DNA from 2 places in the Pseudarthrobacter humi genome. Region 2 is predicted to be linked to the other one. Evidence: predicted binding sites of a transcription regulator. Region 2 holds the regulator's gene; the other holds the start of a gene.
What was found. The regulator LexA, encoded in region 2, represses DNA repair genes until DNA is damaged. The targets are predictions, from matches to a motif close to TCGAACANNTGTTCGA.
Positions count from the first base shown of each region.

Region 1: a site for LexA is predicted at 1,464-1,479, ahead of NFC73_RS14220 (DUF6504 family protein). Genes of this name have one in related genera too.

Region 1 covers NZ_JANCLV010000009.1:142,433-145,840, forward strand. Annotated here, with positions in the region: gene NFC73_RS14200 (SOS response-associated peptidase) at 1-115, shown strand, start outside; gene NFC73_RS14205 (VOC family protein) at 140-562, opposite strand; gene NFC73_RS14210 (chorismate mutase) at 582-902, shown strand; gene NFC73_RS14215 (hypothetical protein) at 994-1,383, opposite strand; gene NFC73_RS14220 (DUF6504 family protein) at 1,538-1,873, shown strand; gene NFC73_RS14225 (DNA polymerase III subunit alpha) at 1,870-3,408, shown strand, end outside.
Region 2 covers NZ_JANCLV010000002.1:45,207-48,614, forward strand. Annotated here, with positions in the region: gene NFC73_RS03235 (histidinol-phosphate transaminase) at 1-151, opposite strand, end outside; gene NFC73_RS03240 (LysM peptidoglycan-binding domain-containing protein) at 230-670, opposite strand; gene lexA (transcriptional repressor LexA) at 1,020-1,766, shown strand; gene NFC73_RS03250 (ATP-dependent DNA helicase) at 1,778-3,408, opposite strand, start outside.

The sequences.
Region 1 (3,408 bases), on a different contig from region 2:
GGCACGCGTGTTGGAAGTCGCGGCCGACTGGCATGTGGATTCCGTCGGCACCGAGGTGGGCAACGTGCGCAACAACTCCCCGGAACTCATCCGGCCCGTTGCGGCGCTGTTCTAAGCAGGCACTCGTGGCGACATGCCCCTAAACGGTGACCTTGCCGGCGTCGTCCACTGTCCACGTGGGGTTGTAGGCAACTTCCCAGCGGAAGCCGTCCGGATCGGCGAAATAGCCGCTGTACCCTCCCCAGGGCTGGGTGACCGGCGCGGCGACGATAGTGGCCCCGGCCGATGCCGCTTCCGCCATGACCCGGTCCACCGCCTCGGTGCTGGGCAGGTTGTGGCTGAGCGTGATGCAGGGGACCGGGCCGGGGACACCAACCCCCGCCTCAGCGTGCATCTGCGCGGCGTCCCACAGGGAAAGGATGAGGCCGTGGTTGACCTGGATGAACACCACATCACCGGGAAACTCGCGGTGGACAGGCCAGCCGAGGCCCTCCGCGTAGAACCGGCGGGAGGCGTCAACACTGCGAACGCCTAGTGAGATGAAGTCGACTCTGGGCTGCATGCTTCGATACTGTCAGAAGATGGCAACAATTCAAGGAAACGATAGGGACGCTTTGGCCGACAAGGAACAGCTCGCTGCTGTTCGGATTGCGGTGGACGAAGTTGACGAGCAGATTGTCACCCTCATTGCGCGGCGTGAACGCCTGATCCGGATCGCCGGAACCCTGAAGGGGGACGACGCTGAAGTCCGCGCCCCCGGCCGGGTGGAACGGGTGATCGAGCATGTCCGGGCCGCCGCGGAAAAGAAGGACATTGATCCGGACATTGTCGAATCAACGTACCGGGCCATGATCTCGGGCTTCATCAAACTCGAGATGAAGGTCCACAGAGAAAGCAGCTGACGCTGCAGCAGGTGCTGTCCGGACACCGTTCCGGCAGCACCTGCCCCGGTGTTTCCCGGAGCGCTTCGTCGACCTGGAGCGCTTCGTTGACCTAGAGCGCTTCGTCGACGGCAACGCCCGACTGGAACGCCCTGCCGTCAGCCTCGCTGAAGGCCGACATGATGTGGCCCTTGCCCAGGCCATGGACGGCCGCGACGGGGAAGTTGCCGGTGATGGTGCTGCCCGAGTGCGTCACGCCGCCAAGATCATAGTTTTCCTCGGCAGTCTGGTCATGGCTGAACGAGTAGAAGGCAATGGCCTCCCCGTTCATGAACTCAATGCCCAAGCGTCTTTGCGATGAGTAATCAGGGCTCGCCGCCACCAGTCCCACTACGTACGCACCTGCCCCCGGTATGTTGCCGTCGATATCAAAGGTTGCCACGAGCTTTTCGTCCTGGGCTTTGATGCTTACGTGCTTGAGGAGTGCGTCATTGGTGCTCATGCCACAATCCTGCCTCCCTGCTGCCCGTCCGTCCACCCCTGTCTAGGTTTTGTCGGAGCGTCGTCGTAGACTCAAGGTATTCGAATATGTATTCGAATACCTTGCTTTTGCATCAGCATTTTTGCATCTGCTCCGTTCAGTTCCGGGAGGCGCCATGGGTATGTTCAGCGAGTCCGTGGACGTCGTGTGCACCCCCGCCGGCCAGCCGCTGAGCCTCCAGTGGGCCGGACGGCACTACACGGTGTGCGCCGAGCCCGTCCGGTGGTATGAACGCCGGCAGTGGTGGACCGAGGAACGCCGTGCGCCGCTCGGCAGCGGGCCGGGGCTGGTGGACCACGAAATCTGGCGCGTCCAAGTGCAGGCGGACCCGCGGGGTGCCGGTCCCCGGGATGCCGGAGAGCCGCTCACCCTGGACCTGAGCCGGCATACCGGCAGCGGCCGCTGGAGGCTCCTGCGGATCCACGACGCCCTCCGGCCACACACAGCATGAGCTTCTCCCACCTTCACGTTTCCACGGCCTTCAGCGCACACTATGGCGTTGCCTGGCCCGACGAACTGGCCCAGGTTGCCGCGGCGGACGGCGCAACCGCGCTCGCCTGCACGGACCGGGACGGCCTCTACGGCACCATCAAACACCTCAAAGCCTGTATGGAAGCCGGCATCGACCCCATCGTGGGGGTGGACCTTGCGGTTTTCGACGACGACGGCGACCACCGCACCCAGCTCGCCGGCAGGGTAGTGGTGCTCGCCCGCGGCCACAACAACGGGGCGGGCTACCGCGCACTGTGCCGGCTGGTGTCCGATGCCCATGCCCGCACCTCCGGCAAAGCCGGAGGAGCGGTGCCCGTGGCGGTCACCCGCGCCGAACTCGCCTCCCGCACGCTCGACCCCAAAACCCTGAAACCGGTCCTGACGGTCCTGATCGGCCCGGATTCCGACGTCGGACGGGCCATGAGCGGCCGGCGCTACCTCCGTCCGCGCACCCTTTTCAAAAGCTGGCTGGACGCCATGCCCCCAAGAACCCTGGTGGCGGAAGTCGTTTCCCAGCTCACTGCCCCTGGAGCGCCCCTGAGCACCGCCCACGCAGTACGAATGCTCAAACTCGCGGAAGAGCACCACGTACCCGCGGTGCTCACCAACGCGGTCCGCTACTGCGCAGAGGACGGCGCCGCCACAGCGGACGTACTCGACTCCGCCCGGACGCTGAAGTCACTTCCCGAGCTCGCGGCCGAGCCGCTGCTCCAGCCCAACGGGCAGGCCTGGCTCAAATCATCAGCGCAGATGCTTCAGCTCGGCAAGGAAATCATCCGCGCCGCAGGGTATGGCGCAGCGGACCTCAAACAGCTGATGGCGCAGACCGAGGCGCTCGCCGACTTCTGCCGGATTGACCCGGTGACTGACATGGGCTGGAAGCAGCCGGTGGTCCCCGAGGCATCGGTCATTGGCATCAGCCAGGACCCGCACGATGAACTGGTGCAGCGCTGTGAGGCCGGGATCAGCAGGCGGTTCCCCGGAATATCAGGCTCAGCCCACAAGGACATGCGCTCGCGGCTGGAGCACGAGCTGGGGATCATCAGGAACCTCGGGTTTTCCTCCTATTTCCTCACGGTCGCGGAGGTCTCCCGGATGATCATGGACATGGGGGTCAGGGCAGCCGCCCGCGGTTCCGGGGCCTCCAGCCTGGTCAACTACCTGATTGATGTCAGCCAGGTGGACCCCCTGCAACACGACCTGATCTTCGAACGCTTCCTATCCCGGGACCGGGCCACGTTGCCGGACATCGACATCGACGTCGAAAGCGCCGAACGGCACAACGTGTACCGGCGGATCTTTGACCGCTTCGGTTCTGAGCGCGTCACGCTGATGAGCATGCAGAACGGGTATCGCGCCCGCGGTGCCGTCCGCGACGCCGGGATGGCCCTGGGGATGGACGATGACGACGTCGGTGAGATCGCCAAGCAGCTGTGGCGTTTTTCGGCCCGGAAATTCCGTGAGGCACTGGTTGAGAAACCTGAGCTGCGGGAA
Region 2 (3,408 bases):
TCGCGGCCCGTACGTCCGCCGGGACGCCATGGGTGTTTTCGTTGACGTTCAGCAGGATAGGTACATCCAGCTGCGGGGCACCGTACGGGGTCAGTCCGCGGAGGTTGGTCCGGAGGGGAAGTCTGTTCAGACGCTCTAGCTGGTCATTCACCTGAACAGTTTAGGTCCGAAGCAGACGGCCGGAAAATGTGACGGCCTGCGGCGGCACACACCCGAGCCCGCAGGCTCATTACCTGGTGGGGACGAAGAGTTGCTGTCCGGGGACAACGCCGCCGGCGGAAAGGTTGTTCAACTGGGCAATATCCGCAATGACATCACGGGGATCACGCTCGGGCGCCACCGTGCCGGCAATGGCCCAGAGTGACTGGCCGGCCTGCACCGTGACCGAAACTGTTGGCGTTAGTGACAGGTCCGCGGCAGAATCGGCGGCCTTTGCCGGGGCGTTGAGGAAACCTGCAAGGGAAAGCAGGATTGCGGCAAGAATCACCAGCGGGATGCCGATGAGGACTACCCGGCCCCTGCGGGTCAGGCGTAGCGGCGGTAACGCTTCCCTGCGCTGCCTTGGGGCCGAATCCGACGTCGAAACGGGTGCGGACCACTGCCGCGAGGTGAGGTCCTGCACGGAAATGAACTGCGGACGCGAGTCCTGCGAAGCGGATATAGCTGACATGAAATGAGCCCTCCTGGACCATACTGTGCTGCCCGGCGCGCCCTCCGCGTCCACTTGCCGGCACCGGCCTGAGCCGTCCATAAATTCGAATATTCGAATCCGCAAGCAACGAGTAGAACACATGTTCGAACTTTGCTTCTTCATTTTTAGCACTTATCAACGAATATTGTCGAGACTCGCTAGAACAAATGTTTGAAAAAGCCCTGTGGCTGGCCTACGTTTGGATCAAAGAACAACCACCTCTGTAGTTGATCAGCAGGGTCTGACAATCAACTCCGACACCAGCCCCGGGGCGTTCCAGGCACCAGAGGCCGGAGCGGAGCCGGGCAACCGAAAGGCATTGGCGAACATGGCAGCACCAGCCGCCGAGGGCAAGGCGACACCGCAGCGCCGCCAGCCCCCACGAACCCCCAAGGGGCTCACCGCCCGCCAAAAGAAGATCCTTGAAACCATCCAGCGCTCGGTGAATGACAACGGCTATCCGCCGTCGATGCGTGAAATCGGTGACACCGTGGGCTTGGCGAGTTTGTCGAGCGTGACCCACCAGCTCTCGCAACTGGAGAAGCTGGGGTACTTGCGCCGGGACCCCAAGCGTCCGCGGGCCATGGAAGTCCTGATGCCGTTGACGCTTGACGGCGGGTCCGCTAAGTCGAACGGGACAACCAAGCCCTCAGTCCTGCACGGCATCGGCGGGACGGTCACCGAACTTCCCTCTGCCATGGACACCGCGATGGTGCCGTTGGTGGGCCGGATCGCGGCCGGCGGGCCCATCCTGGCTGACCAGGTGGTGGAAGACGTCATGCCCCTGCCCCGGCAGCTGGTGGGCCAGGGTGAGCTGTTTATGCTGCGCGTGGCCGGCGATTCGATGGTGGATGCTGCCATCTGCGACGGCGACTGGGTAGTGGTCCGCCGGCAGGCAGACGCCTCCAACGGCGATATTGTCGCGGCCCTGCTGGACGACGAAGCCACCGTCAAGACCTTCCGCCAGCGCGACGGCCACACGTGGCTGTTGCCGCAGAACACCCAGTACGAGCCCATCCTGGGCGATCACGCCACCATCATGGGCAAGGTCGTCTCGGTCCTGCGGTCGCTATAGGACCTGCGCAGTCAGGCGCCCTTCCCGGCCAGCCTTTCCAGGGCGGCGAATGCCGTCTTGCGGTCCGTGGTGGGCCAGAACGGCGGCAAAGCGGCGCGGAGGAATCCGGCGTAGCGCTCGGTGGCAAGCCGGGAATCAAGCACTGCCACCACACCTTTGTCTCCGGTGGAACGGATCAGCCTTCCCGCGCCCTGGGCCAAGCGGATGGCCGCGTGGGTCGCCGATACCGCCATAAAGCCGTTTCCGCCGGCCTGCGCAACGGCGCGGGACCGTGCGGTCATCAGCGGGTCGTCCGGCCGCGGGAACGGGATGCGGTCGATCACCACCAGCCGGCATGATCCACCCGGAACATCAACGCCCTGCCACAGGGACATGGTGCCGAACAGGCAGGTATCGGGCTCGTCCGCGAACTGCTTCACGAGGGCCGTCATGGTGGAGTCGCCCTGGCAGAGAATGCTGAGGCCAAGCCGGGGACGCATCGCTTCTGCGGCTTCCTCTGCGGCTCGGCGGGACGAAAACAGACACAGGGCGCCGCCGCCGGACGCGCGGATCAGCGCCTCAAGTTCATCAAGGGCCTCCTGCGAGGCCCCGCGGCCCGGCTTGGGAAGGTGGCCTGCGACATAAAGGATCCCCTGTTTGGGATAGTCAAAGGGCGATCCGACATCGATCCCGCTCCAGTTGGGCGCACCCTCCCCCACCAGTCCCAAGCCGCCGGCGGTCGGTTCAAAGGCTGAGCCGATGGCCAGGGTTGCCGACGTCAGGACAACGGTGTGGCCGGCGAACAGCCCCTCGCGGAGCTTGCCGGCAACGCTAAGCGGCGCGATGTTGACCAGGACCGGCGCAGACTCGTCGGGCTGCGCATAGCCCTGTTGCGGATCGAAGGAACTTGCGCGGGAAAACCACACCACTTCGCGGTTTTCACGGGCCACGATCAGCCGCTCGCACAGTTCGAGGATCAGCATCAGGCGTGAGCGCGCGAGCTGCCGCCCGCCGTCCGCCGATTGGCTGCCGTCCCCCTTGGAATCGGACAGTGCAGCGCGGCAGGCCTCACGCAACTGGTCCACACAATCCAGCTGTTCGTCGTTGAGGCCGTTCGGGAGCAGCCCGTTGGGCACGCCGGCCAGGGCGAGTTCCAGGTTGGCGGCGGCTGCGTTGAGGGCATCCACAGTGATGGCCGTGTGTTTCCGCGCGCCCGACGCCGCAGCGTGGACCATTGCCACGGAGAGTTGCCCCGACACCGCACCGGTGACCCGGTCCTGCAGTTCGTGGGCCTCGTCCACCACCACAACGTCGTATTCAGGAAGCACGGCCAGGCCTTCGAAGGCGCTGACGGCGAGCATGGCATGGTTGGTGACCACAACGTCGGCCTCGGCGGCGTCGTGGCGCGCCAGTTCGCTGAAGCATTCGGCTGCCATGGGGCATTTCTGGGCCCCCAGGCATTCCATGGACGTCACCGAAACCTGCCGCCAGGCCCGGTCAGTAACGCCGGGAAGCAGTTCGTCACGGTCGCCCGTGGTGGTCTTCTCCGCCCACTCGCGCAGGCGCACCACTTCCTTGCCCAGCTGGGACGACGGCCCGCCCAGGGCAGCGGCGAAATGCGGGACGCTGGTGTCTTCGCCGAGGGAGAACAGCTGGCCCTCTG